DNA from 3 places in the Allobosea sp. F3-2 genome. Region 2 is predicted to be linked to each of the others. Evidence: predicted binding sites of a transcription regulator. Region 2 holds the regulator's gene; each other region holds the start of a gene.
The links. Region 2 encodes LexA, which represses DNA repair genes until DNA is damaged. Its sites were predicted from a motif close to TGTTCNNNNTGTGTTCNG; they were not measured.
Positions count from the first base shown of each region.

Region 1: FQV39_RS07755 (ImuA family protein) is a predicted target of LexA. The motif match lies at 3,134-3,151, and genes of this name have one in related genera.
Region 3: recA (recombinase RecA) is a predicted target of LexA. The motif match lies at 6,140-6,157, and genes of this name have one in related genera.

Region 1 covers NZ_CP042331.1:1,674,910-1,684,574, forward strand. The annotation lists gene FQV39_RS07745 (error-prone DNA polymerase) at 1-806, opposite strand, end outside; gene FQV39_RS07750 (Y-family DNA polymerase) at 803-2,347, opposite strand; gene FQV39_RS07755 (ImuA family protein) at 2,253-3,119, opposite strand; gene FQV39_RS07760 (3'-5' exonuclease) at 3,628-4,611, shown strand; gene FQV39_RS07765 (6-pyruvoyl trahydropterin synthase family protein) at 5,649-6,005, shown strand; partial or broken gene queE (7-carboxy-7-deazaguanine synthase QueE) at 6,002-6,659, shown strand; gene FQV39_RS34110 (hypothetical protein) at 6,702-6,830, opposite strand; gene FQV39_RS07775 (ABC transporter ATP-binding protein) at 6,845-7,588, opposite strand; gene FQV39_RS07780 (ABC transporter permease) at 7,564-8,451, opposite strand; gene FQV39_RS07785 (ABC transporter substrate-binding protein) at 8,455-9,465, opposite strand; gene FQV39_RS07790 (LLM class flavin-dependent oxidoreductase) at 9,535-9,665, opposite strand, start outside.
Region 2 covers NZ_CP042331.1:486,794-496,458, forward strand. The annotation lists gene gltX (glutamate--tRNA ligase) at 1-49, opposite strand, end outside; gene FQV39_RS02365 (ComEC/Rec2 family competence protein) at 205-2,460, shown strand; gene lexA (transcriptional repressor LexA) at 2,619-3,329, opposite strand; gene FQV39_RS02375 (molybdopterin molybdotransferase MoeA) at 3,583-4,794, opposite strand; gene moaC (cyclic pyranopterin monophosphate synthase MoaC) at 4,838-5,338, opposite strand; gene trpC (indole-3-glycerol phosphate synthase TrpC) at 5,335-6,147, opposite strand; gene trpD (anthranilate phosphoribosyltransferase) at 6,155-7,168, opposite strand; gene FQV39_RS02395 (anthranilate synthase component II) at 7,185-7,802, opposite strand; gene FQV39_RS02400 (aldo/keto reductase) at 8,044-9,078, opposite strand; gene FQV39_RS02405 (helicase HerA domain-containing protein) at 9,349-9,665, opposite strand, start outside.
Region 3 covers NZ_CP042331.1:6,353,761-6,363,425, reverse strand. The annotation lists gene fliR (flagellar biosynthetic protein FliR) at 1-658, shown strand, start outside; gene flhB (flagellar biosynthesis protein FlhB) at 666-1,733, shown strand; gene cckA (cell cycle histidine kinase CckA) at 1,965-4,466, shown strand; gene FQV39_RS29585 (MFS transporter) at 4,643-5,977, opposite strand; gene recA (recombinase RecA) at 6,241-7,326, shown strand; gene alaS (alanine--tRNA ligase) at 7,652-9,665, shown strand, end outside.

The DNA.
Region 1 (9,665 bases), 1.2 Mb from region 2:
CGCTCGGCATTGGCCTCCAGCAATCGCCCTGCCCGCTCTATGGTGACGCCCTCGCGGATACAGGTGAGCACGTCCTGAAGATCGCGCTGCTCGATGGAATCGTAGAGCGCATCATTGGTCGCGATCAGCGGAGTGCGGGTCACGGCGGCGATCGTCTTCAGCCGCGCGAGGCGGCGGCGGTCGTCGCCGCGCCGATGCATGCTGGCAGCAAGCCAGACCGCGCCGGGCGCGGCGTCATCGAGCCTAGCGAGCAACCCGGCCAAGCCATCGAGGCGCTGCCCCGGCATCAGGATCAGCAACAGGTCCCGGGCATCGTTCAGGAGGTCGTCGAGGACGAGGTGGCATTCGCCCTTCTTCACGCCCTCCTTCAGGTTGCCATGACTGAGCAAGCGGCAGAGGCGGCCCCAGCCGGCGCGGTTGGCCGGGTAGGCGACGATGTCGGGCGTGCCGTCGGCGAAGACGAGGCGCGTTCCGGTCGCGAGCTTGAAGCGATCCGCTATCGCCTGCATCTGCTCAGGCTTGAAGGATAGATCGGCGAAATCCGGGTTCTCGACCCAGATATATTCGCCGGGGCTGCCACCTTTTCTGACCTTCTCGGGCGCCGGCAAACCGTCCTCCCGCAACTGCCTCAGCGCGGCCCAGGCGCGCACCACGCCCGCCACCGTGTTGCGGTCGGCGATGCCGATGCCGGCATATCCGAGCAGAAGCGCCGTCAGCACCATGTTCGGCCCCGGCGAGGCGCCGCGCAGGAAGGAAAAATTCGTCGCCGCAACAGGTTCGGCGAAGGGGCTGACAGACTGATTCATGCGAAGAGCCCGTGCAGGAACCAGCGTGGCGGGGCGCTATCGGCCTCATAGAAGCCGGTGCGGTAGAGCCAGAAGCGACGGCCTTGCGCATCCTCGACGCGATAATAATCGCGCATCGGCTCGTCGCTGCCGTCGCGCCACCATTCGGGCGCGATGCGCTCGGGGCCTTCGGCGCGGGCGACGTCATGGGTGAGGCGCCGCCAGCGGAAGCGGATCGGCGGACCGTCCGGCACCTCCGCGATGGCCTCGACCGGCTGCGGCGGCTCGAAGAGCTGGAGCGGACGGGCCGGCGGCTCCTGCGGCTCGGGCTCGGGCCAGACCGCTTCCGGCAGCGGCGCGGCGGCCGAAAGCGCTTTTGCCGCGCGGACGGGGTGATGCGTGTCCTGCGCCGCGAAGCGCAACACCCGGTCGCGGCCGAAGCGGGTAACGAGCCGGTCGACGAGATCGGTCACGGCCTCCTCCTCGACGGCGCGGCCATCGAGGCTGTGTTGCGGCGTGTTCAGCAGCTCGCAGACCGGCACGGAGAGCTTGATCGCATCGAAGCCGAAGCCGGGATCGAGCGGATCGGCCAGCGTCTCGATACGCTCGCGATAGAGCCGAAGCAGCGCCTTCGCATCGCGTGAGGGCCTGCCGGTCTCGATGGCGAGGCGGCGGACAGTGCCGTCGCTGCGGAAGAAGGCGATCTCGAAAACGCGCCCGCCTTCGCCACGCGCCTCCAGCACACGGGCCGCTTCCCCGATCAGGCGGGTGACCACCGCCTCGAGGCTCGCGCTATCGGCGAAGGGCTCGGCGAAATGACGCTCGACAATGCAGTCCGGCGGCGAGCGCAGAGGCGTGATGCGCCGGTCCTCGCAGCGGAGGATGCGCCTGAGCTTCGTCGCCAGCGCCTCGCCGAAGCGGGCGGACAGGGTCTCCGAAGGGCGTGCCGCGACATCGGCCAAGGTTTTCAAACCGGCACGGGAGAGCGCGATCACGATCTCGGCTTCGGCCTCCAGCGCCGCGACCGGCAGCAGACGCAGCACGGCTTCGTCCCGTCCCGGCGGGATGATGCCGCCCCGTGTGAAGCGGGCGCAGGCGCGAGCAGCGTCGGGCGTGGCGGCGATGGCGGCTTTCAGGCTCAAACCCATCCGGTCCATCACCCGCCGCACAAGGCCAACCATCCGCTCCTCGCCGCCGAAGAGATGGGCGCAGCCGGTGATGTCGAGCATGATACCATGCGGTTCATCCAGCGCGACCAGGGGCGTGAAGCGGTCGCAGAAGGCGGCGAGCGCTTCGAGGAACTCACGATCCGCCCGGGGCTCAGCCTCCAGTGCGACGAGATCGGGGACGCGGGCGCGGGCATCGGCCAGGGTCAGGCCGCGGGTCAGACCAAGATCGAGAGCACGCCTGTCGCAATCGACCAAGCGCAGTGCGTTGTGCTGCGTCTCGACCAGGACATGCGACTTCTCAGCCGGCGCGCCGAAGGCCGGAATCGCGCCCGTCCGCCGCAACCTGTCCGTCGCCAGGAAGGGGAACCAGAGGGCGAGATAGCGGCGCGGCATGGTCTGTCCGGGAAGCCAGTCTGTCGGATCGGTCGAAAAGGCTGCGTTCCGCGAAAGTTCGTCGGTCACGGTCCCACTCCACATGCCACTCACGTTCCGCCGCACCGCCGCGCTGGCGCAGCAATCTCACGACAAAAGCCGGCGCGCCCGGGGCATTGGCCTCCAGCGCCCGTGATGCGAGCGCCCGCACCTGCCAGCGCGTGCGCGCCGCGCTCGGCGTCTCGGCCGCCGCCACGCGCAGCAGCAGGACCGGCACGCCCGAGCCTTCGGCCGCCAGAGCGAGGCGGCGGCTCGCCGTCAGGTCGAAGGCGCGCGGCTCGCCCCAGGGTTCGATCAGCACGGCGCCGAGCGCCGGGCAGCGTGCCGCCTCGGCACCAGCCCGCAGCACGCTTTCGCCATCGCGCGCCCGCACCAGCAGGAGGCGCGCCGGATCGAGGCCAAGCTCGTTGAGCCCTGGCGCATGCAGCCGGCCAGCCTCGGCATCGACAAAATCCTGCCGCGCCCAGAGGATCGGCCGCTCAGCAATCTTTTCCTCCGCCGCCCCCGCCCTCAAAGCGAGCCCGAGCGCGAAGCCGGTCGCGGTAGCGAGATCGGCCACCTCGGCAGCGTAGATCTCGTGCAGCGCCGCCCGGGCGAGGCCGCCATTCAGGGCCTCGTCCAGCGAAGCCACGCCCAGGTCGATCCGCGCCTGCGAAGCCGGGCCCGCGCGCAGGGCCGCTTCGGCAAGGCTACGGCGCAGATCGGACAGGGTCGGGGCGGTGGCTGCAGTCATGGCAATAAGGTAATTGTTCTCTCTTTGTTCTTTTATAGACCCCTCCCCGCCGGAAGGCGAGTCGAGTCTCACCGCCCTCCGCCTCATCCCTTGTCCCCACCCCCAAAGTTTGTCGGCTGGTGAGGGTAGTGTGTCGGCATCAGTAGGCGAAGTTTGTCGGCAGCGTTGCTCCGTCTCGGACAATCCCCGATCTGCAGGTCAGAACGCACCTTCTCAGACGCTGTGCGGGCCACTTGCTGACAGCTGAGGCCAACGCTTGAAAGCCGGGAGTTGGATCGACGCGGGGCCTTTCCCCACGCCGGCAACTGTGGCGCACCCCAAATGAGCGCCATTCCCCCTAGAAGACCGTGCTATCCCACCCCAGAAGTCTGCGTTAGCGCACCCATAAGTCATCGGCGGTGGAAATCCGGCTATGCCCGCAGAAGCACCATGGCGCGCGCGCTCATGGGCTCCTATCGTAACGAACAGGCGGGCCGACGGCGTAGGGACAAACAGCTACGACATGAAGATGAGCTCTGCTCAAATCGACCTGTTTGATGACGCGCCAGGCTACCGGGAGGCACCGCGGCCAGCGCCGAGGAAGCGTCCGGCCACGGCGCCCTCACCGGCTGGTTGGGACGACGAGGAAGCGGCTCATCGGCTTGAGCAGAGCGGCCAATTCAGGGTTCTGCGGAAGCTCGTGCCGCGCCCAATCATACCGCGGGCCCAAAGCGTCTTTCCGAACCTCGCGATCCTGGTCGACACCGAGACCACTGGTCTGAACCACGCCAAGGACGAGATCATCGAAGTTGGCGCGGTCGCATTCACATACGACGATGACGGCGTGATCGGCGATGTCGTGGGCGTCTACAGCGGGCTTCGTCAGCCTTCGGAACCGATCCCGGCGGAAATCACGCGGCTGACGGGGATCACCGATGAGATGGTTGCCGGGCTCGAAATTGACATCGCGGCGCTCGATGCGCTGGTTGAGCCTGCAGACCTGATCATTGCTCACAACGCCGCATTCGATCGGCCGTTTTGCGAGAAGCTCTCGCCTACCTTCGCGTCCAAAGCCTGGGCGTGTTCCGTGAAGGAGATCCCATGGGCGGATCTTGGCTTCGAGGGAAACAAACTCGGCTACCTCGTCGGCCAGTCTGGCCTGTTTCACGGGGCGCACCGAGCGACGGATGATTGCAACGCGCTGTTGGAGGTCCTCGCGCGGCCGCCCGAAGAGAATCGTGCGCGGCCATTCGCTGAACTCCTGCGATCCAGCGAGCAGAGTCGGGTGCGCATCTATGCGGAAAACGCGCCATTCGACATGAAGGACCAGCTAAAAAGCAGAGGCTACCGCTGGTCGGATGGAAGCGACGGTCGGCCGAGAGCCTGGTGGATCGAGACCGAGGAAGAACTCCGCGTGGAGGAGTTCCGCTATCTTCGTACCGAGATCTATTGCTGGGAAGACGCCGAGCCGCTGACGTGGCGGCTCACGGCGCTTGATCGATATCGCGCGTAATTACCTCGTATAGGCAATGCGGGAACGTAGTGGCGCCAATAGGTGTAAAGCGTTCAAGACCTAATCGGCGCGCTGGTCGGAGCTTTCGTCGTCGCCAAGGAGCAGAGCGGTTCGCCTGCGGTCATCCACTCCCGTGCGGCCTAAGAGCGTTGGGCCGAAAGCGTGAACTTCAGTTTCGGTCCGATGCCATGGAGCTCTGCCGCGTTTCGGAGATTATGATCGATAGGCACAGGACACTTTGCCTCAGCGAATGGAAAGCGCGGCGTCGGCCTCTCAGCGCGCCGTTTGCCTGGGAACCAGACAGACGATCCTAACGGGTCTCTAGTCCAGGCGCCGCGCACACGGTCGCTTCCTTCAGCAACAGCCGCCGATTGAGTCACGTGGCCGAGGCTAGCAGCTCGGCAATGGAGCTGCCACCCACGTACTCCTCATTGACATCGGTATAGCGCTGTCTATTTGTTGCGCCGCAAGGTGTATGGCGCCCGAATCCGCGTGATCCGCCAAACGTCTATCGGCACGTGAGCCGATCCGGTCGCAGCCTACCCGGTAAAAACAAGGAACCCCGGTGAAGACTATCATTATCTGCGGATGGGAATCCGTGACCCTCGCGCACGAGGTCCCGGCCAAAGCGGCCGTCATCCGCCACGTGTCACTTGACTACGGCCGGCGCCATAAAACAGAGCTGACCCATGCACGGGAGCGCGCTTTGGCGTGCCCCGCGACGTCGTCCACATGATCGGCGCTGACCTGCCGCGGCAGGGTCCCAGAGGGGCACTATGCGGAAGATAGCATGCGCGTCACCGTCGAACCCAATACCCCATCAATTCGGCAGTAGCCTTCGGTGTAGGCGCGGCGGAACAACCCGATTCCGAGGCGGTAACGGTCCGTAGCGGCGCTCATCTGTTGTTCTCGCAACTGCGTCGAGCCGGGCGAGGCATTTGGCCTCGCTTCTCAGAACAATCCTACTAGTGCCCGGATTACTGGATCGAAGATCGCCAGGGATACCAGGCAGCGCAACAGCAATAGGGCGCGCAGTCATGTACACCATCGCCAAGCGATTTGCCTTTTCGGCGTCACACGTGATCGGCGGCCTGCCTTCGGATCACCCCTGCGCCCGGCTGCACGGCCACAACTATGAGGTCGAGGTCATTCTGCAATCAGCCGACCTTGATCCGGTGGGCTTTGTCCGCGATTACCGCGAGCTCTCGGAACTCAAGGCGCTCATCGACAACAGCCTGGATCATCGACACCTCAACGAGGTCCTCGGACATGACCGGACAACCAGTGAGGTCATTGCCAAGTGGATCTACGACTGGTGCAGTGCGCGGTGGCCAGAAGTCGCTGCCGTCCGCATCAGCGAGACGCCGAAAACGTGGGCGGAGTACCGTCCATGAAGGGGAGCATTCGCATCAGCGAGATCTTCGGTCCGACGGTCCAGGGAGAAGGTCCGTTGATCGGACGCCCGACAGTGTTCGTACGCACGGGTGGTTGCGATTATCGCTGTCGATGGTGCGACACACTTTACGCGGTGCTGCCCGAGTTCCGCGAAGATTGGACGCTGATGACGCCAAACGCAATCCTGACCGAGGTGGAGCGGCTGTCGAACTCTGCGGGGGTGCTCGTGTCGTTATCGGGGGGCAATCCCGCACTTCAGCCTTTGGCTCCGCTCATCGAACAGGGGCGCCAGAAAGGTCACACATTCGCCCTTGAGACCCAAGGCAGTGTGCCGCAGCCTTGGTTTGCCGCGCTTGACTGGCTCATGCTCAGCCCGAAGCCGCCGTCTTCGGGGATGGCAACCGAGTGGCGGGCCCTCGATGATTGCGTCGCGGCCGCAAAGAGCGGACCGCAATGCGTCGTCAAGGTAGCTGTGTTCGACGACGAGGATTACGCTTACGCCCGGTTCTTGGCGAACCGCTGCCCGGGCTTACCGGTTTATCTGCAGGTCGGGAATTCTGCTCCGCTGATCTCCCATGCGGGCCCTGGCAGCGAAGAGGCCGATTCTTCCGCAGTTGCATGTGTTGGCCTGGGGCAACAGACGCGGCGTTTAACGGCATACCTTGTTGTGCCCTAATTCCGATTAAGAACGCTAATCATTGTGCGGCGCCTCGACGACCTGCGCCCGGCTGGCTACCGAGCAATGATCGCCAGGTTTGTGGAACCGTCTCGATCTCGTCGAAAGCCACGCGGAAAGTTTCGCGATCGATGCTGATGAGTTCCATGACCGCTCGGACGATTATGCTACTCGACGAAGCTCCCGCTCAGTCACTCCAAGGGCGCTCAACAGCTCAGCACGAACTTCCGCGAAACGTCTCGCCCGCGGGCCGGCCTCAATCGGAAGATCGATTTGGATGTCCACCGTGAACCGCCCTTCATCCAGGACAAGGACACGTTGTGCGAGATTAATCGCTTCTTCGACGTCATGCGTCACGAGCAGCACGGCCGGCTTGTGGCGAGCGCAGAGATCGAGGAGAAGCGACTGCATCCGCAAGCGTGTCAGCGCATCAAGCGCACCAAAAGGCTCGTCGAGAAGGAGCAGATCCGGCTCGCGCACGAGTGAACGCGCCAACGCAGCTCGCTGCTGTTCGCCGCCGGAAAGCTGCATCGGCCAAGCTGATGCTCTTGCTGTCAGCTCGACCTCAGCAAGCGACTGCAGAGCTCGTTCCTCCGGGGCAGCTCCTTTGAGGCCTAAGGCGACGTTATCGATGACCTTCTTCCAGGGAAGCAGACGGGCGTCCTGGAAGACAACAGAAATGGCCTTCGGAATTTCCAGCCGTCCCCTTCCCGGCACACCATGGTCGAGACCAGCGAGCGCACGAAGGAGAGTGCTTTTGCCTGAGCCGGATCGTCCGAGGAGCGTGACGAATTCGCCGCGGCGGATTTCGAGATCGACGCCGTCGATGATGGTTCGTTCACCGTAGCACCGCTTTAAGCCGCGAACCCGAACGACAGGGCTTAATCCGCCAGAATTTTGCGCCATGGCAGAGCCTTCCGTGTGATGAGCCGCACCAGCCAGTCTGAGCTAAGGCCGAGCGCAGCGTAGACCGCGAGGCAGAGAATGATCACCTCCGTCTGGCCATAGGTTCGGGCGAGATTGATCATATACCCGAGCCCGCTTGTCGCGTTCACTTGCTCGACTACAACTAACGCCAGCCAGGAATAGGTAACGCCAAAGCGCAAGCCGAGGAGAAAGCCCGGCAACGCCGCCGGTAGGACCACGTGGCGCAGAAACTGCGCATGGGTGAGATCGAGCGTCTCTGCCAGCTCGATAAAGCGCGCATCAGTGGACCGCAGGCCATCGTGCGTCTGGATGTAGATCGGTGCGAACGTGATCAGCGCGATGGTCAGGATTTTCATGCCCTCACCAATGCCGAACCAAAGCATCAGCAGAGGGATCAGCGCCAAGGCCGGAATAGCACGCTTAATCTGAATAGGGCCGTCTACGAGATACTCGCCCACCCGGCTTAAACCAGCGATCACGCCAAGCGAAGCACCGGCCACGATGCCCCAAAACAAGCCCCAGAACGAACGCACGAACGAGGTCCAAAGGTTTTCCTGCAACCGCCCATCCTGCACGAGCTCCAGACCCGTCGTCGCCACTGTCCACGGTGCCGACAAGATGCGGTCATCGATATAGCCGGTTGCAGAACCGACGAGCCAGAGAACGAGCAAGAGTGCCGGCCCGAGCGCGGCGCCATAGGGTATGGGACGCCCCGGTCCCAATTTCCTGCGCCGGCGGGAAGAACTGTCGTCGTCTGCGTTGACAGCGTCGTTCCGGCTAAGCCAGCGATTTGAAACCCGCAGTCGACCAAAGCGTGGGCGGGATATCGATATGTCAGCCATGACTCATTCTCCCAGATAGGCCGCGCCCGCAACCTTCTCGAACCGCCTGTCAAACAGCGCCTCGGCCTTGAGAACCGGCTTGCGAAGTTCCGCAGCCAGGAGATCAATCGTCTCCTGCTGCCGCTCGATAGCGCCGCCCCATTCGAGCGGAACGTCTGGTTTCCCATTGGACTCGACGAGGAAACGCCCGGCGTCCGGCTTTAGCCCTTGGTCTTTGACGTAATAGCCTTTGATCCACTCGTCCGGGTGCGCCTCGATCCATCGGGTGGCCCTGCCCCAAGCCTGGACATAAGCGCGAACCGCAGCGGCCTTATTCGCGTCCTCCAAAGACGACTTCACCACATAAAGATAGGCCGGGTCGTCGCGCAGACCATGCGGAAGCGCCTTTGCTCCATCCCGTGCATAGTTCTGGACGAACCGCTGCTTGTTGGCCTCGGCGATTGGCGCGACATCGACCAGCTTGCTCGCCAGCGCATTCACATACGCATCGCCGACACTCGGAAGTTCGACAAGTTGGACATCGTTGTGAGCGAGATTTAGCTTCTTGAGCAGGCGAAGCACGAGCGCGCCTTGCGCCTGTCCCGGGCTGAAGGCAACCTTCTTGCCTTTCAGATCTTCAAGCTTCTCGATACCCGAACCGGGGGCTGTCGCGATCACGTAGATCGGATGCCCCACCGGATCCAGGCGGAACTTCGCAGCCACGATCTTCACATCAAGACCGGTCCATTGCGCGTGGATCGGCGGGATGTCCGCAACCGAGCCAATATCGAGGGCCTTCGCGCGGAAGGCCTCTATCGTTTGAGGGCCGCCTGAGATGTTCGCCCACTCCACCTTGAACGGCAGGCGCTCCAGCTCTCCGGAAAGGGTCAACGCCACGCGCGTTTGCGGGTCACCGACAACCAGGGTTGTACCTGGCGCAATATGTCCCGGTATTGGAGCGCTTTCCGGCAACGGGCTCGCCATGGCGGACCCTGCCAGCATCACCGATAGGAGTGCCGCATCGATCAACTTCATCGAAGTCCTCGTTCAAAATCGCGCTGCCGGCGAGCCGGAAGGTGGGCATAGGAGATGAGACAAGAGTCCTCAGGCGCTTTTGCGCCTCGCTTGCGCGTAACCGCTTTCCGGTCGCGTCAGCCCGTAATGGTCGCGCAGCGTCGAACCGGCATATTCGTGGCGGAAGAGGCCGCGCTTTCGCAGGATCGGAACGACTTCGT
Region 2 (9,665 bases):
GGAATCCGGTGGGCGAGGGCGCAAAGCGCGTGACGACGGCGTTGCTCATGGGGAGGCGACTCCGGCCGGGCGGCAGCAACCGTCCGGGGCAAGACAGGGAAATGGCGCCGGTCGTGACATGACAACCGGCGCGCGCCCTGTAACATGGCTTGGCCGGAAAGGTTAAGCGTTCAAATCGCAGCGCCAGCGGGGGAGGGGCGGAGAATGCAGCCGGGGCCGCCGGGGCAGGACAAGCCGCGCGGCGCGCGAGCCGAAGCCTTGCCCTTGCGTCTGCGGCCGTCATGGCTGGCCCCTGCGCGTCTCGACGCCTGGCTGCGCGACTGGCAGGCGCGCTTCGGCCGTGCACTTGAGCTGGAAGCCGAGCGCCGCCGCCCGTTCCTGTGGCTGCCCGTGGCGATGGGGGCCGGCATCCTGCTTTATTTCGCGGCCGACCGTGAGCCGGCTTTGTGGGCGCCGCTCGCCGGTTTCGGCATGAGCGTGGTGTTCGCCTATATCCTGCGGACTCGCCGTTTGGCCGCGATGGCCAGCCTGGCGGCGGCCGCTGCCTTCGCCGGCTTCGCGGCCGGTGTCTGGCGTACCGCGGATATCGCGGCGCCGATGCTGGAGCGACCGCGAATCGGCAAGCTGACGGGCTTCGTCGAGAGCGTGGAGGCACGCGACAACGGCGCCCGCATCGTGCTGCTGGTAACGGATTTCGCCGGGATTCCGGCAGCCGAGCGTCCGAGGCGCGTGCGCGTCAATACCCGTGCCGGTTCCGTGGCGCCGGGAGATCATGTCGTCGCGACGGCGCGGCTGCTGCCCCCGCCGGGGCCGGCACGGGCGGGCGGCTATGATTTCGGTCGCGATGCCTTCTTTCGGGGCATCGGCGCTGTCGGCAGCATCGCGGGCAAGATCGCCCTGGCGCCGCCGCCTTATCCGATACCGACGCGCCTTGCCGTCGATGTCGCCATCGACCAGGCCCGCAATGCCTTGACCCAGCGTATCGCCGAGGTGGGGGGCGGGCAGGGTGGGGCGGTCGCCGCCGCCCTCGTCACGGGAAAGCGGGGGCTGATCACCGAGGCGACGAACAACGACCTGCGCGCCGCCGGCATCTACCACATCGTTTCGATCTCCGGCCTGCATATGGTGCTCGCTGCCGGGACGATCTTCTGGCTGGCGCGCGCCCTGCTGGCGCTCTCCCAGACAGCCGCGCTGCGCTGGCCGATCAAGAAGATCGCGGCGGTCGCGGCGATGATCGGCGCGACCGCCTACTGCATCTTCTCGGGCAGCGATGTCGCGACGGAGCGCTCGCTGATCATGACGCTGGTGATGCTCGGCGCGATCCTCGTCGATCGTGCCGCGCTGAGCATGCGCAATCTCGCGCTTGCCGCGATGATCGTGCTGCTGCGCGAGCCGGATGCGCTGCTCGGGCCGAGCTTCCAGATGTCCTTCGGAGCGGTTGCAGCATTGATCGCCTTCGCCGAACGCTGGGAGGGCCGCAAACGTGCTCAGCCGCCTCCGGTGCTGCCGTGGCCGTTGGGGCCGGTCTGGACGGCGGCGCTCGGCATCCTCGTCACCACCTTGCTGGCGACGGCTGCGACAGCGCCCTTCGGTGCCTATCACTTCCAGACTTTCAACCCCTTCGGCCTGCTCGGCAATGCGATGGCTCTGCCCTTCGTCTCGCTCTTCGTCATGCCGGCGGCCGTCTTTGGCGTGCTGGCCTATCCCTTCGGGCTGGACTGGCCGGCATGGGCGCTGATGGGGCTGGCTTCCGATGTCGTGCTCAAGGTGGCGCATTGGGTCGCGACCATCGACCATTCCACCGTGATGATCGCGGCCTTCGGCCCGGTGGTGCTGGTCTGCTTCGTGCTGGCGCTGCTGTGGCTGACGCTCTGGACCACAGCCTGGCGCTGGCTGGCGGCGTTTCCTCTCATGCTCGGCGTCGCCATCGCCGGCAAGCCGGAACGGCCGGAAATTTTCGTCGAACGCGACGGTTCGGGACTGGCGGTGCGGGGCTCAGATGGCCGCCTCGCGATTGCGGGCAAGCCTAGCCGTTTCGTGCTGCAGCAATGGCTTGCAGCCGATGGCGACAGACGTTCGCCGGACGATCCGACCCTGCGCGCCGGCATCGCCTGTGATGCGCTCGGCTGCGTCGCGAAAATCGCCGACGGGCGCACGGTTTCCTACGCGCGCGAGCGGCTGGCGATCATCGAGGATTGCCGTCGCGCCGATCTCGTCGTCACGGCGATTCCCTGGAACGGGACCTGCAAGGCCCGGCTGGTCGACCGGATGGCGCTCTCGCGCGATGGCGCGACGTCGCTCTATCGAGCCGGTGCCGGCTGGAGCAGCCACATCTCCGAACGGGCCTCGGCAGAGCGCCCCTGGAGCCGCCCTAAAGCATCGCCTCCCGCACAGCCGTCACCGCCATCGACGCCGGCGTTGCAAGCCGGCTTCGCGAACAGCGACCCGGATTCCTTATAAGGCGCTCTTCAGGCGAGGCACATCGCGGGCCGTCATTGCGAGGAGCAAAGCGACGAAGCAATCCAGGAGGACTGGGTGAGACGTTCAGCCCAGTCCTCCTGGATTGCTTCGTCGGCTGCGCCTCCTCGCAATGACGATTCCTCCGATCTTACGGCGGTCTAATAGCGCCGCATCAGATTGACGAGGCGGCCCTGGATCTTGACCCGGTCAGGCCCGAGCACGCGCGTCTCATAGGCGGGGTTGGCGGCTTCGAGCGCGATCGAGGAGCCGCGCTTGCGCAGCCGCTTCAGCGTCGCTTCCTCATCGTCAATCAGCGCCACGACGATGTCGCCGGTATTGGCCGAGTCCTGCTTGCGGATGATGACAGTGTCGCCGTCGAGGATGCCGGCTTCGACCATCGAGTCTCCACGCACTTCCAGCGCGTAATGCTCGCCGGAGCCGAGCATGTCGGGCGGTAGCGAGACGGTGTGGCTGCGGTTCTGGATCGCCGAGATCGGCGTGCCGGCGGCGATGCGGCCCATCACCGGGATCGCGATGGAGGAGCGGCTGTCCTCATCGGCGGCAGGGCGGGGCTTGGCGAGACTGGGCTGCGCGCCGAGGCCGCCCTGGACGACCGCGGGATTGAACCTTGGCCGCTGCTGCGGGGCACCGAGCCCGTCAGGCATCTTGATGATCTCGAGCGCACGCGCCCGGTTGGGCAGGCGGCGGATGAAGCCGCGCTCCTCCAGCGCCATGATCAGCCGGTGAATGCCGGATTTGGAGCGCAGATCGAGCGCATCCTTCATCTCGTCGAAGGAGGGTGGCACACCGCTCTCGCGCAAGCGTTCCTGGATGAAGCGCAGGAGTTCGTGTTGCTTGCGTGTCAGCATGATCCCCGCGGGCCCCTCGAAGGCTGGATTCGAAACAAAGCAGGAACACCATACGCGTTCCACTTGTGTTCCGCAAGCAGCGATGCCGTCGCGGAATGCGCGGGCATTTCACCGATAAGAAAACACTTCGGACATTCCGGACAACCCGCGTTAGCAGCGCCGTTCCGGAATCCATCGTAAAAGCCTGGCGCTCTATGATGGATTCCGGGACAAGCCCGGAATGACGGTGCGCTTGCGGAAAAGACGGTCCAGGCTACCGCAGCGGCAGGATGCGGCAGCCGTCGCCTTTTTTTGCCGGCGCGGCATGGGCTGGCCGGATTGTCAGCGCCTGCGCCCGCGCCAACGTGCCGAGCATCGAGGAATCCTGCCGGTCGAAGGGCGTCGCCATCCAGCCATCCGGGGTCAGCTCCAAAGTGGAGCGCAGATAGTCCTCGCGCTCGTCATTTCCTGGCATGTCGCGGCCGAGACGGGCTGGGATGCTGCGGTCGCGGTCGGCCTCGGCCATGCCGAGCAGCGCCTCGATCAGCGGCAGGACGAAGAGATGGCCGCAGACGATCGAGGAGACCGGGTTGCCGGGCAGGCCGACCACGACCATCCGACCGAGCCGGCCGGTCATCATCGGTTTGCCCGGCCGCATCGCGATCTTCCAGAAGCCGAGCGACATCCCGGCCCGCGTCAGCGCCTCTTGTACAAGGTCATGGGCGCCGACCGAGGCACCTCCGAGCGTGATGAGGACATCGGCATCGGCGGCCCGCGCCTGGCCGATCCTGGCGGCGAGGTCGGCATGATCGTCGCGGGCGATGCCGAGATCGAGAACGGCGCCGCCGGCCTTCTCGACCAGCGCGGCAAGCGAGAAGGAGTTCGAGGCGACGATCTGGTCCCGCCCCACCGGCTCCCCCGGCGCCACCAGCTCGTCGCCGGTGGCAAGGATCGCGACGCGCGGCTTGCGCCGAACCGGCAGCGAGGGATGGCCCATCGCGGCGGCGAGGCCGAGGGCCGCGCTGTCGAGCACGCGCCCGGCCGGCAACAGGGCGTCGCCTTCGTGGAAATCCAGCCCGGCTGCCCGCAGGAACTTCCCCTGGGCCGGCGGCACGCGCACGCGGATCGTCGGACTACCGACGCCATCGGCATCCTCCTGGATCAGGATGGTGTCGGCACCTTCCGGCATCGGCGCGCCGGTGAAGATCCGTACGGCTTCACCGGGGCCGACAATCCCCTCGAAGGCCCGGCCGGCAGCGGATTCGCCGATCACGGCGAGCGAGACGCCTTCGGCCATGTCATCACCGCGCACGGCATAGCCGTCCATGGCGGAATTGGCGAAGGGCGGCTGGGTCCGAAGAGCCTTCAGGTCACCCGCGAGCACCCGCCAGGCGCATTGCGCGAGCGGCAGGCTTTCGGCCCCGGTCGGCCCCGGAATGCTGTCGAGCAGCGCCTTGCGCGCGACGGGGACCGGGGTGAGCGCCATCAGAGCACGGTGCCGAAAAGTGGAAACCGGTTTTCGGATGACATCATGCTCGACTTCCTCGTTGCGGAGCCTTCGCCTCATAATCGCCGGACTGGCCGCCGGATTTGTGCAGCAGCCGGATGTTCTCGATCCGCATCGCCCGATCGACCGCCTTGACCATGTCGTAGACGGTGAGGCAGGCGACGGAGACAGCGGTGAGCGCTTCCATCTCGACGCCGGTCTGGCCCTTCATCTTGACCTCGGCACGCACGCGCACGCCCGGCAAGGCCTCGTCGATCTCCAGATCGACCCCGATCTTGCTGAGCAGCAGCGGGTGGCAGAGCGGGATCAGCTCGTGCGTGCGCTTGGCGGCCATGATGCCGGCGAGGCGCGCCGTGCCGAGCACGTCGCCCTTCTTGGCGTTGCCGTCGCGCACGATCCTGACCGTCTCCGGCGCCATCACGACCTGGCCTTCGGCGATGGCGACGCGGGTCGTCTCGGCCTTGTCGCCGACATCGACCATATGCGCCTGGCCTTGGGCGTCGAGATGGCTGAGCCGGCTCACGCCGCGTTCTCTTGCGCGGTGCCTGTCAGCAGGGTCCGCGTTGCGGCCGCAACGTCTGCCTGCCGCATCAGGCTCTCGCCGACGAGGAAGCTGTTGACGCCGGCCTTGTTGAGGCGGGCGATGTCGGCATGGGCGAAGATGCCGCTCTCGCCGATGACGATGCGGTCCGACGGGACGCGCGGCGCGAGCCGTTCGGTCACCGCGAGGTCGACATGGAAGCTGCGCAGGTCGCGGTTGTTGATGCCGAGCAGCCGGCTTTCGAGCTTGAGCGCCCGGTCGAGCTCGGCATCGTCATGCACCTCGACGAGCACGTCCATGCCGAGCGCGTGCGCGGTCTCGTTCAACGCCCTGGCGGTGTCGTCGTCGACGCCGGCCATGATGATCAGGATGCAGTCGGCGCCCCAGCTGCGCGCCTCGTAGACCTGATAAGGCTCGTAGAGGAAATCCTTGCGCAGCGCCGGCAGGCCGGAAGCCTCGCGCGCCTCAGTCAGGAATTCCGGTCGGCCCTGGAAGGAGGGCGCATCGGTCAGCACGGAGAGGCAGGCTGCGCCGCCGGCGGCATAGGCGCGGGCGAGCGAGGGCGGATCGAAATCGGCGCGGATCAGCCCCTTGGATGGGCTCGCCTTCTTGATCTCGGCGATCAGGGCCGGCTTGCCCTCCGCGAGCTTGGCGGCGAGGGCATCGGCGAAGCCGCGTGGCTTGCCGGCAGCACGGGCGCGACGCTCGATCTCGGCCGGCGGGATGACGGCCTTGGCGGCCGCGATCTCCTGGCGCTTGTAGGCTTCGATTTTGGCGAGGATGTCGGTCATGCCGTCCTCACGCGTTCGAGGCTTTGATGAGGGCGTCGAGCGTCGCCTTCGCCTTGCCGGAATCGAGGGCGGCCGTCGCCTGGGCGAAGCCGTCCTTCAGGCTCGCGGCCTTGCCGGCGACCAGCAGCGCTGCCGCGGCATTGAAGGCGGCGATGTCGCGGAAGCCGGTCCTCTCGCCGGCGAGCACGGCATTCAGCGCGGCCGCGTTCTGCTCGGGCGTGCCGCCGCGCAGCTCCTCCGGCTTGGCCGGCTCGAGGCCGACATCGCCGGGGCTAATCGTGAAGCTCTCGACCTTGCCGTTCTCCAGCGAGACGACGCGGGTCGGCCCGGTCGTGGTGATCTCGTCGAGCCCGTCGGAGCCGTGCACGGCCCAGACGCGGGTCGAGCCGAGCGAGGCCAGCACCTTGACCATCGGCTCCAGCCAAGTCTCGGAAAAGGCGCCGATGAGCTGGCGCTTGACGCCGGCCGGATTCGACAGCGGACCGAGCAGGTTGAAGATCGTGCGTGTGCCGAGCTCGGTGCGCACCGGCGCGACATGGCGCATCGAGGCGTGATGCGTCGGCGCGAACATGAAGCCGACGCCGGCCTCAGCGATGCAGCGTTCCGTGCCCGCCGAATCGAGGCCGACCTTGACGCCGAGCGCGGTCAGCACGTCGGCCGCGCCGGAGCGCGAGGAGGCGGCGCGGTTGCCGTGCTTGGCGACGGGCACGCCGCAGGCGGCCGTGATGATCGAGGCCAGCGTCGAGACATTGTAGGAGCCGGAGGAATCGCCGCCGGTGCCGACGATGTCGATCGCCTCGGCCGGGGCCTTCACGGGCAGCATCTTGCCGCGCATCGCGCCGACGGCGCCGGCGATCTCGTCGATTGTCTCGCCGCGCACGCGCAGCGCCATCAGGAAGGCGGCGGATTGCGCGTTGGTGACCTCGCCGGAGAGGATCGTGTCGAAGGCGTCCCGCGCCTCCTCGCGCGAGAGCGTCGCTCCGGTCGCGACCTTGGCGATGAAGGGTTTGAAGTCGTCCATGGAAACTCTGCGGAATTCAGGCTGATGGGGTCAGGGCGGCGGCTTCGTGCTCGCTGCGCCAGCGCTGGGCGAGATCGAGGAAATTCCGCAGGATCGTCGCGCCATGCTCGGAGGCGATGCTCTCCGGATGGAACTGGACGCCGTGGACCTGCAGCTCCCGATGCGAAAGCGCCATGATCAGGCCGTCATCGGTCTCGGCCTCGATGTCGAAGACGGTCGGGCAGGATTCGCGGTCGACGACGAGCGAGTGATAGCGCGTCGCCTGCAGCGGCCCGTTGATGCCGCGGAACAGGCCGCGCGCCCTGTGCCGGATCGGCGAGACCTTGCCGTGCATCGGCACGGGCGCGCGGACAACTTCGCCGCCGAAGGCCTGCCCCATCGCCTGCAGGCCGAGGCAGACGCCGAAGATCGGCTTGCGGCCGGCGCCTTGCCGGACCACGTCGAGACAGATGCCGGCTTCGTTCGGCGTGCAGGGGCCGGGCGAGAGCACGATCGCATCATGCTCGCCGCCCAGCGCTTCTTCGACCGACAGCGCGTCGTTGCGCCAGACATCGACCTCGGCCCCCAGGCCACCGATCAGGTGGACCAGGTTCCAGGTGAAGCTGTCGTAGTTGTCGATCAACAGAACGCGCATGGCCGGACCTGTGAATATGGCCACAGGTCATGCACGTTCGAGGGCGGGGTGGTCAAGTTTTGCGCGGAGCTGTTTGCAGCGCTGACGGCTAAGGCAGTGCGACCCCTCATCCGTCTCGGCTTCGCCGAGCCACCTTCTCCCGCAAGGGGAGAAGGAAGGCGCCGACCGGCCCCCTCTCCCCTTGCGGGAGAGGGTTGGGGTGAGGGGTCGCGCCAACGCCTCCCGTCACAGCACGTACGGATCAGACCGCCGGCGGGTTGAGGCGGGCGAAACCCTCCTGCCGTCGATAGGGGAAGTACGGGTAGGGCGCCGTGCGGACGCTGGCGGCATCGAGTTGCGCGACCTGCTCGGCCGTCAGGTTCCAGCCGACGGCGCCGAGATTGTCGCGCAGCTGCTGCTCGTTGCGGGCGCCGATGATGACCGAGGAGACCGTCGGGCGCTGCAGCAGCCAGTTGATCGCGACCTGCGGCACACTCTTGCCGGTCTCCTGTGCGATGGCGTCGAGCACGTCGACGATGGCGTAGAGCTGTTCGTCCTCGACAGGCGGGCCGAATTCGGCGGTTTCATGCAGGCGGCTGCCGGCCGGAAGCGGCTGGCCGCGCCGGATCTTGCCGGTGAGGCGGCCCCAGCCGAGCGGGCTCCAGACCAGCGCGCCGACGCCCTGATCGAGGCCGAGCGGCATCAGCTCCCATTCGTAGTCGCGCCCGACGAGCGAGTAGTAGACCTGATGCGCGACATAGCGCGGCCAGCCATGGCGCTCGGCAGCGGCAAGCGACTTCATCAACTGCCAGCCGGAGAAGTTGGAGACGCCGACATGGCGCAGCTTTCCGGCGCGGACGAGCGCGTCGAGCGTCGAGAGAACCTCCTCGACCGGCGTGCCGGCATCGAAGGCATGCAGCTGGAGCAGGTCGATATAGTCGGTCCCGAGCCGGCGCAGCGCATCCTCGGTCGCTTTGATCAGCCGGCTGCGCGAGGAGCCGGCATCGTTCGGGCCGTCTCCCATCGGCAGCGTCGTCTTGGTCGAGATCAGCACCTTGTCGCGCCGTCCCTTGATCGCCTCGCCGAGCACCTGCTCGGAGGCGCCGTTCGAGTAGACATCGGCGGTGTCGAAGAGGTTGAGCCCCGCTTCGAGGCAGATATCGACGAGGCGGCGCGCTTCCTCAGCATCGGTGGTGCCCCAGGCGCCGAAGAGCGGCCCCGTTCCGCCGAAGGTGCCTGCGCCGAAACTCAGGGCGGGAACCTTCAGTCCCGAATGGCCCAAACGCCGATATTCCATGATCCGATCTCCTGTGATGACCGGAACATGGCGGCGCGAAGCCGGCGTGATTAGTCTGCCGGCGGGAACAGCATTCGTGAGTTGAAGTCATCGAGTTGGTACGGCGCCGAATTCCGAACCGTGTGCGGTTCGAAAGAAAGCGCGGGTCATCCCGGCCGCAGCGAAGCGGAGAGCCGGGATCCATGCCTGAACCTCAACCGGAAACGCTCCGGCATGGATCCCGGGTCAAGCCCGGGATGACGGCGTGGTTCCGTGGAAGATCCGGAAGGGTCAGCCGCGAGCGCTGCGCGGCATCCCGGCCGTGCGCGGCTGCGCTTGGCCAGGCGCGGTCTCGACGCCCAGCGCGGGCAGGGCGAGTGTCCTGAGCCCACGGAAATCGACATGGCAGACGATCAGGCCGCGCTCTTCGATATAGCCGAGCAGGCGGCGCGCCCGGCTGGGCGAATGGCTGCCATAGACCTCGGCGAGCTCGGCATCGCTGGGACAGGGCCTGCCTTCGATGGCAGTGCGGGCGATGTAGAGGAAAAGCCCCTGCAGGTCTTCCGGCAGCGTGCCGGAGGCCGCCACCGCCGCCTGCCAGCCCTCGC
Region 3 (9,665 bases), 510 kb from region 2:
CATCTTTTCGCGCGGGCGGCTGTCGCTCGCCTTCTTCATCGCCCTGATGATCGTGCCGGTCGCCCGCCCTTCCCTGCGCATCCCGCCCGATGTCTCCGGCATCGTCGCGCTGCTCATCGGCGAATTGCTGATCGGCCTGATCATCGGTGTCTGCGCCCGGCTGGTGATGGCCTGCCTGCAGACGGCCGGCACTCTCGTCGCCCAGACCATGGGTCTCGGCTTTGCCATGACGGTCGATCCGACCGGCGGCCTGCAGAACCCGTCGATCGGCAACTTCCTGACCATGCTCGGGACCACGCTGATCCTGACGACCGACCTGCACCACATCGCCATCGCCGCGATCCATGAAAGCTATCGCCTGCTGCCGCCCGGCGGCGTTCCCGAGATGCCGGATATCCTGACGCTCGCCGTGCAGTCGGCGGCACGCGGCTTCGCGCTCGCCGTTCAGATCTCGGCGCCCTTCCTCGTCTTCGGCCTCCTGTTCAATCTCGGGCTCGGCGTGCTGGCGCGGATGATGCCGCAGCTCCAAGTCTTCTTCCTCGCCGTGCCGGCCTCGATCCTCGGCGGCATGCTCGTCCTGCTCGTCGTGGTCGGCGTGATGATGAGCGTCTTCCTCAACGATCTCGGCGTCTTCCTGCGCCAGTTCACGGGGGGCTGAGCACGCCATGGCTGAAGAGACCGAGAACGAGGACAGGACAGAGGACCCGACCCAGCGAAAGCTGGACGAGGCCACCGAGAAAGGCGACGTACCCCGATCGCAGGAGATCGGCACCTTCTTCGTCCTCTGCGGTTTCACGCTGGCGCTGTTGGTCGCCGCCGGCTGGTCCGCCCGCGATGCGATGTTGTCGCTGCGCTCCTTCCTGATGAACGCGCATCAGGTGCCGCCGGACGGCGCCGCCTTCATGCAGGTCACGCGGCAGGGCGTTCTCACCGGCTTCATGGCGCTCGGCCTGCCCTTCGCCTTCATCCTCTGCGCCGGCCTCGCCGGCGCGCTGCTCCAGCACAAGCCGCTCTGGACCTTCGAGCCGCTGATGCCGAAGTTCGACCGCATCTCGCCTTTTGCCGGCGCCAAGCGCATGCTCGGCAAGGAGGCCTGGGTCAATTTCGCCAAGGGCCTCGCCAAGACGGCGCTGATCGGCGCGGTGGTCTGGATCACGCTCTGGAACCAGCACGATCGGCTCGAAGCCTTCGTGCAGATGAACGTCTCGGCCCTGATGCCGGCCACGCTCTCGCTGGCCATCAAGCTGATGGGCGCAGTCCTCGCCCTCTTCGCCATCGTCGCCATCGGGGACTTCGCATGGCAGCGCTTCAGCTGGTACCAGCGCCAGAAGATGACGAAGCAGGAGATCAAGGAGGAGTTCAAGAACTCCGAAGGCAATCCCGAGGTCAAGGCGAAGCTGCGCCAGATCCGCGCCCAGCGCGTGCGCAAGCGCATGATGGCGGCAGTGCCGAAGGCGACCGTGATCATCACCAACCCGACCCACTTCGCCGTCGCCTTGCAATATGAGCCTGGTATGGCGGCACCGCTCTGCCTGGCGAAAGGCGTGGACACCATGGCCCTCAAGATCCGCGAAGTCGCCGGTGAGCATCGCGTGCCGATCGTCGAGAACCCGCCGCTGGCGCGCGCGCTCTACGCCACGGTCGACATCGACGAAGAAATTCCTGTCGAACACTATCAGGCGGTGGCGGAAGTCATCGGTTACGTCTTGCGCCTGAAGGGCCGGCGCGCCTAACTCGGCAGCGGATGCGAAGGAACGAAAAAGCCAACGGTCCGGAGCATGTAGCGTTTGGCGGAAACACGCCGTCATTCCGGGCTTGACCCGGAATCCATCGTAGGGCGCATCGCTCTATGATGGATTCCGGATCGGCGCCGCCAGCGCGGCTTGTCCGGAATGACGGCATGCTTCAGTAAGAATGCGGCGTGCTCCAGAAGGGCCCGGCAGCAAGGAAACGGACTTCACCGCATGAGCGGCACCACGGCGACCACAATTGATCGCTCCGACAAGCCCGGCCATATCGGCATCATCCTGCTGGTCGCGGGTCTGCTCGTCGGCGCGGCCATCGCACTCGGCTTTCTGGCCAATGAATGGGCGCAGCCGCTGATCCTTGGATTGCTGGCCCTTCTCTCGGTCATCGGTGTCTTCGGCCTCTTCGCCTTCGCCATCGGCCTCGTCCAGTTCTCCGGCCGCGCCGCCCGCAACGACCTGACCAAGACGATCGTCGACAGTGCCGACGAAGGCATCGTCGTGACCGAGGGCGAGAACGAGATCGTCTACGCCAACGAGACCTATCTCGCTCTGGCGGGCGCCACAGGCGCGAACGACCTCAAGCCCGTCGGACGTCTCCTGACCGGCCGCGCCGACGTCTCGGAGGCGATCTACCGGCTCGCCGCCGCCGCCCGCGAGAACCGCCGGCTGGTCGAGGAGGTCCGCCTCGAACCCGCCCTCGGCGGGCGCGGCGAGGTCGGCTGGTACCGCGTGCGCGTCACGCCGGTTCGCCGCGAGACCGGCAACGCCACGCTCTGGTCGGTCACCGACATCACGCCCGAGCGCGAGCGGCAGGAGAACGCCTTCCAGGAGCTCCAGCACGCGATCGACTATCTCGACCATGCGCCGGCCGGCTTCATCTCGATCGACGCCGACGGCGAGGTCTCCTATCTCAACGCCACGCTGTCGAGCTGGCTCGACTTCGACCTCGCCCGCTTCGGCTCAGGCGGCCTGCATCTCGACGACATCTGCACCCCGGCCGCCGCCGCGCTGATCCAGGCCATCCGCGGCCAGCCAGGCGATGTCCGCGTCGAGGTGCTCGACGTCGATCTGAAGCGCCGCAACGGCAACCCGCTGCCGGTGCGGCTGCATCATCAGGTCGCTTTCGGGCAGGACGGCCGCGCCGGCCCTTCCCGCACGCTGGTCCTCAACCGCGCGTCCGGCGAGGCCGGCGCCGATCGCGGCAGCGACGCCGAGGTCCGCTTCGCCCGCTTCTTCCACTCGACGCCGATGGCGATCGCGACCGTGGACAAGAACGGCGCGATCCTGCGCTCCAACGCCGCCTTCGCCCGGCTTGCGCCATCCGGCACGCCGCTCCAGACGATCTACGATCTCGTCGCGCCCAATTCCGGCCTCGAACGCGGCCTTGCCGAGGTCGTGGACGGCAGCGCCGCGGTCAGTCCGCTGGATCTCACCCTCGCCGGCGAGGACGGGCGCTCGGCCAAGCTCTACCTCGCGCCGGTCTCCGCCTCGGAGGATGGCGACGGCGAGCGCGCCATCGTCTACGCACTCGAGACCACGGCCGAGCGCAAGCTGCGCGACAATATGGACCAGGCCGGCAAGATGCAGGCGGTCGGCCAGCTCGCCGGCGGCATCGCACACGACTTCAACAACGTGCTGCAGGTGATCATCAACGCCTCCGAGTTCCTGCTCGCGAGCCATCGGCCGACCGACCCGTCCTTCCCGGACATCATGCAGATCAAGCAGAACGCCTACCGCGCCGCGGCGCTGGTGCGACAGCTGCTCGCCTTCTCGCGCCGCCAGACCCTGCGCCCGCAAGTGCTGGAACTCGGCGAGGTGCTCTCCGACCTCTCGCTGATGCTGAAGCGCGTCGTCGCCGACAAGGTGACGCTGGACGTCCGCCAGGGCCGCGACCTCTGGCCGGTCAAGGCAGATCTCGGCCAGCTCGAGCAGGTCATCGTCAACCTCGCAGTCAACGCCCGCGACGCCATGCCCGATGGCGGCAAGCTGACGGTGCGCACCCGCAACGTCGCGCGCGAGGACTGCGTGAGCTTCAACCACGCCGCCCTGCCAGCCGACGACTATGTGCTGCTCGAAGTCGAGGACAGCGGCACCGGCATTCCGCAGGAGCATCTCGACAAGATCTTCGAGCCCTTCTTCACCACCAAGGAGGTCGGCAAGGGCACCGGTCTCGGCCTCTCGATGGTCTATGGCATCGTCAAGCAGACCGGCGGCTACGTCTTCGTCGATTCCACCATCGGCAAGGGCACGGCCTTCCAGATCTTCCTGCCGCGCCATGTCCCGAGCCAGGAGGAAATCGCTGCCGAGGTCGCGGCCAAGGAGGCGCCGAAGAAGCTCGCCGCCGATCACACCGGCGCCGGCGTCATTCTGCTGGTCGAGGACGAGGACGCGGTGCGCGCGCTGAACGCGCGCATGCTGGTCTCGCGCGGCTATACCGTCCACGAAGCTGCATCCGGCGTCGAGGCGCTCGATCTCTTCCTGAAGAACGACGGCCAGATCGACCTCGTCGTCTCCGACGTCGTCATGCCCGAGATGGATGGTCCGACCCTGCTGGGCGAGCTGCGCAAGCGCAACCCGAACACAAAGGTCGTCTTCGTCTCCGGCTATGCCGAGGAAGCCTTCCGCAAGAACCTGCCGGAGGGCGAGGACTTCCACTTCCTGCCCAAGCCCTTCACGATGAAGCAGCTCGTCGAGACGGTGAAGGCGGCGATGGGGTGAAACTCCCGTCAGTCAGGCGCTTCGCGCAGCGAAGAGCCTGGAACCCATGAAGACGACGGAATTCCAGAGAGCGTCATGCTCGCCCTTGTGGCGAGCATCCACGTCTTGAACACCGCCCTCGATTCACGAGAAGACGTGGATGGTCGGGACAAGCCCGACCATGACGAGGTAGCCGCTCAGCGCGCCGGCACCGCTGCGTCGCCGGGGAGCCGGCGTGAAGCCAGAGCACCCACCCCGATCAGCGCCAGGATCGTCACCACGGCCGAAAGACTGAGATAGTAGCCGACGAAGGGCAGCCCCTTTTCGGTGGCAAGCCAGGTCGCGACATAGGGTGCGAGCGAGGCGCCAACGATGCCACCGAGGTTGAAGGTCAGCGACGCGCCGGTATAGCGCACGGCGGTCGGGAACATCTCGGCCAGCGCCGTCCCCAGCGGCCCGTAGGTGAAGCCCATCAACGACAGCCCGACGATGAAGAAGGCGAGCACGCCGAGCGTGCTGCCCGAGCCGAAGAGCGGCGCCAGGACGAAGCCGAAGACAGCGATGCCCAGCGTCGTCGCCAGCAGGGTCTGGCGGCGGCCGAAGCGATCGGCGAGCACGGCCGAGACCGGGATCGTCAGGCCGAAGAAGACGACGCCCACCATTTGCAGCGGCAGAAACTGGTCGCGCGAGAAGCCGAGCTTGGTCGTGCCCCAGCTCAGCGAGAACACGGTCATCAGGTAGAACAGAACGAAGGTCGCGAGCGCCGCGAAGGTGCCGCAGAGCAGCGCGAGCTTGTGCTCGGCGAAGATGCTGACGAAAGGCACCTGCACCCGCTCGTGCTTTTCCATCGCCTTGCGGAAGGCCGGCGTCTCGCTGATGCGCAGGCGGACATAGAGCCCCATGAAGACCAGCAGCGCGCTGGCGATGAACGGGATGCGCCAGCCGAAGCTGAAGAACTGCTCGTCGGTCAGAGCCGCATCGAGCGCGAGGAAACTGCCCGTCGCGCAGATGAAGCCGACCGGCGCGCCGAGCTGCGGGAACATGCCGTACCAGGCGGATTTGCCGGGAGGGGCGTTCTCGGTCGCAAGCAGCACCGCCCCGCCCCACTCGCCGCCGAGGCCAAGCCCTTGCCCGAGCCGGCACAGCGCCAGCAGCAGCGGCGCGAGCACGCCGACGGCCGCGTAGGTCGGCAGCAGGCCGATGGCGACGGTGGAGAGCCCCATCGTCATCAAAGCCGCAACGAGCGTCGCCTTGCGGCCGATACGATCGCCGAAATGGCCGAAGATGGCGGCGCCGATCGGTCGCGCGAAGAAGGCGATAGCAAAGGTCGCGAAGGACTGAAGCATCGCGGAAGTCGGATCCCCGCCCGGGAAGAACAGCTTCGGGAACACAATCACTGCAGCCGTCGCGTAGATGTAGAAGTCGAAGAACTCGATCGTCGTGCCGATCAGGCTGGCCAGCAGGACGCGCCGCGGCGAGTTCAGGGCATTCGTTGCGGGGGCAGAGGACACGTTGGCAACTTTCGAAAACAAAGAAGATGCCGGGCGCAATATCAGGAAAAGGCAGAAGGTGGCATAGGCAACTCAATGGCGAGCCATGCGCCATGCGCATGATAAAGCGAGGATGAATCCTGAATCAGCGCCAACAAGCATGGCGGGTGTCGAACAAAGAGCCTCCTGACAGAAACTGACATCGAGAACAAAAAAAGAACTTGCCGATAGGAACAAAGAGTGATCATTCTCCTGTCAAGACTGATTGAGATGTCTCCGTAGCCCTGCCATAAGGAGCCCGAACCGTGAATCAGGCAAACCTCAGACTCGTGGAAGGCTCCTCGATGGATAAGGCCAAGGCGCTCGATGCAGCGCTCTCCCAGATCGAACGCGCCTTCGGCAAGGGCTCGATCATGCGGCTCGGCAAGAACCCGCAGTCGATCGAGATCGAGACGATCTCGACCGGTTCGCTCGGGCTCGATGTCGCGCTCGGTGTCGGCGGCCTGCCCAAGGGGCGTATCATCGAAATCTACGGACCGGAATCCTCGGGCAAGACCACGCTCGCGCTCCACACCATCGCCGAGGCGCAGAAGAAGGGCGGCGTCTGCGCCTTCGTCGATGCCGAGCACGCGCTCGACCCGGTCTATGCCCGCAAGCTCGGCGTCAATCTCGACGACCTCCTGATCTCGCAACCCGATACCGGCGAGCAGGCGCTCGAGATCACCGATACCCTGGTCCGCTCCGGCGCGATCGACGTGCTCGTGATCGACTCCGTCGCAGCCCTCACCCCGCGCGCCGAGATCGAGGGCGAGATGGGCGAGGTCCAGCCCGGCCTGCAGGCCCGCCTGATGAGCCAGGCGCTGCGCAAGCTCACCGCTTCGATCTCGCGCTCGAACTGCATGGTGATCTTCATCAACCAGATCCGCATGAAGATCGGCGTGATGTACGGCTCGCCTGAGACCACCACCGGCGGCAACGCGCTGAAGTTCTATGCCTCGGTCCGCCTCGACATCCGCCGCGTCTCGACGCTGAAGGAACGCGACGAGGCGACCGGCAACCAGGTCCGCGTCAAAGTGGTGAAGAACAAGGTCGCGCCGCCCTTCAAGCAGGTCGAGTTCGACATCATGTTCGGCGAGGGCATCTCGAAGGTCGGCGAGTTGATCGACCTCGGCGTCAAGGCCGGCATGGTCGAGAAGTCGGGCGCCTGGTTCTCCTTCGACAGTCAGCGCCTCGGCCAGGGTCGTGAGAACGCCAAGACCTTCCTCAAGGCCAACCCGGACCTGGCCGCCAAGATCGAGGCCACGATCCGCCAGAACTCCGGCCTGGTCGCCGACCGCATCCTCGATGAAGCCTCCCCGACCGATGACGATCTCAACGAGGGCGAGGCCTGAGAGGCCACGAATACGGCCGTCATTCCGGACAAACCGCGAAAGCGGCGCCGATCCGGAATCCATCAAAGGGCGAGGCGCTCTACGATGGATTCCGGGTCAAGCCCGGAATGACGACAGTTCTATCCGGAGATGACGTGTCCAGCGGCTCGCGCCCTCCTCATCGCCCAAGCGGGCGGCCTTCGGGCCGCCCTTTTCGTTTGAGACTAAGACCTTGCCGGGTGTGCGCTGCATCAAGCTTTCTGGACAGCGGCGAGCCGCCTGACTAGAACCGGACCTTCCTGCCGGGCCTGCCCGGCTCCTGCCCAAGATCAGAGCGCAAAAAGCGATGAGTGGCGTCAACGATATCCGGTCGACCTTCCTCGACTACTTCAAGTCCAACGGCCATGAAGTCGTGCCGTCGAGCCCGCTCGTGCCGCGCAACGACCCGACGCTGATGTTCGCCAATTCGGGCATGGTGCAGTTCAAGAACGTCTTCACGGGCCAAGAGAAGCGTCCCTATTCGCGCGCCACCACCTCCCAGAAATGCGTGCGCGCCGGCGGCAAGCACAACGACCTCGACAATGTCGGCTACACCGCGCGCCACCACACCTTCTTCGAGATGCTGGGGAACTTCTCCTTCGGCGACTATTTCAAGGAGCAGGCGATCCATCACGCCTGGACGCTGGTCACCCGCGAATTCGGCCTGCCCAAGGACAAGCTCCTCGTCACCGTCTATTCCGAGGACGACGAGGCGCATGGCCTGTGGAAGAAGATCGCCGGGCTAACCGACGACAAGATCATCCGCATCCCGACCTCCGCCAATTTCTGGCGCATGGGCGACACCGGCCCCTGCGGCCCCTGCTCCGAGATCTTCTTCGATCACGGCGACCATATCTGGGGCGGCCCGCCCGGCTCGCCCGAAGAGGATGGCGACCGCTTCATCGAGATCTGGAACCTCGTGTTCATGCAGTATGAAGAGGCTGCGGGTGGCGTAAGGACCAACCTGCCTCGCCCCTCGATCGACACCGGCATGGGGCTGGAGCGCATCGCCGCCGTGCTCCAGGGCACGCATGACAACTACAACATCGACCTGTTCCGCGCCCTGATCAGCGCCATCGCCGACCTGACCTCAGTCGATCCGGACGGACCGATGAAGGCGAGCCACCGCGTCATCGCCGACCATCTGCGCTGCTCCGCTTTCCTGATCGCCGACGGCGTGCTGCCCTCCAACGAGGGCCGCGGCTATGTGCTGCGCCGGATCATGCGCCGCGGCATGCGCCATGCGCAGCTCCTCGGCGCCAAGGAGCCGCTGCTCTACAAGCTCGTGCCCGCCCTGACCCGCGAGATGGGCCGCGCCTATCCCGAGCTGCTGCGCGCCGAGGCGCTGATCACCGAGACGCTGAAGCTGGAGGAGACCCGCTTCCGCACCACGCTGGCGCGCGGCCTCAACCTGCTCGACGACGCCTCGAAGGATCTGACCGCCGGCCAGAGCCTCAAGGGCGATGTCGCCTTCACCCTCTACGACACCTACGGCTTCCCGCTCGACCTGACGCAGGATGCGCTGCGCGCCCGCGAGATCACGGTCGATGTCGAGGGCTTCGACGCCGCCATGCAGCAGCAGAAGGCCAAGGCGCGCGCCGCCTGGGCCGGCTCCGGCGAGGCTGCGACCGAGACGCTCTGGTTCCCCCTGCGCGACAAGCTCGGCGCCACCGAATTCCTCGGCTACGACACAGAGACGGCCGAGGGCGTGGTCACCGCGCTGATCCGCGACAATGCCGAGGTTCCCTCGCTGAAGGCCGGCGAGAGCGGCTTCATGCTGGTCAACCAGACGCCGTTCTATGGCGAGTCCGGCGGACAGGTCGGCGATGCCGGCCTGGTCAAGGCGCCGGACACGGTGGTCGAGGTCAGCGACGTCCAGAAGAAGCTCGGCGACGTCTTCGCCCATAGTGTCACCGTCAAGGAAGGCGAGCTCAAGCTCGGCGCCGCCGTCGAGCTGATCGTCGACCATGAGCGCCGCGCCGCGATCCGCGCCAACCACTCGGCGACGCACCTGCTGCATGAGGCGCTGCGCCTCGTCCTCGGCGACCATGTCGCGCAGAAGGGCTCGCTGGTCTCGCCCGACCGGCTGCGCTTCGACTTCTCGCATCCCAAGCCGATCAGCGAGGAGGAGCTGCGCGAGGTCGAGGAGATCGCCAACGCGATCGTGCTGAAGAACGAACCGGTCACGACGCACCTGATGAGCGTCGACGAGGCCATCGCCTCGGGCGCCCGCGCCCTCTTCGGCGAGAAGTATGGCGACGAGGTCCGCGTCGTCTCGATGGGCACCAACCCGGCCGGCAAGGCCTATTCAGTCGAGCTCT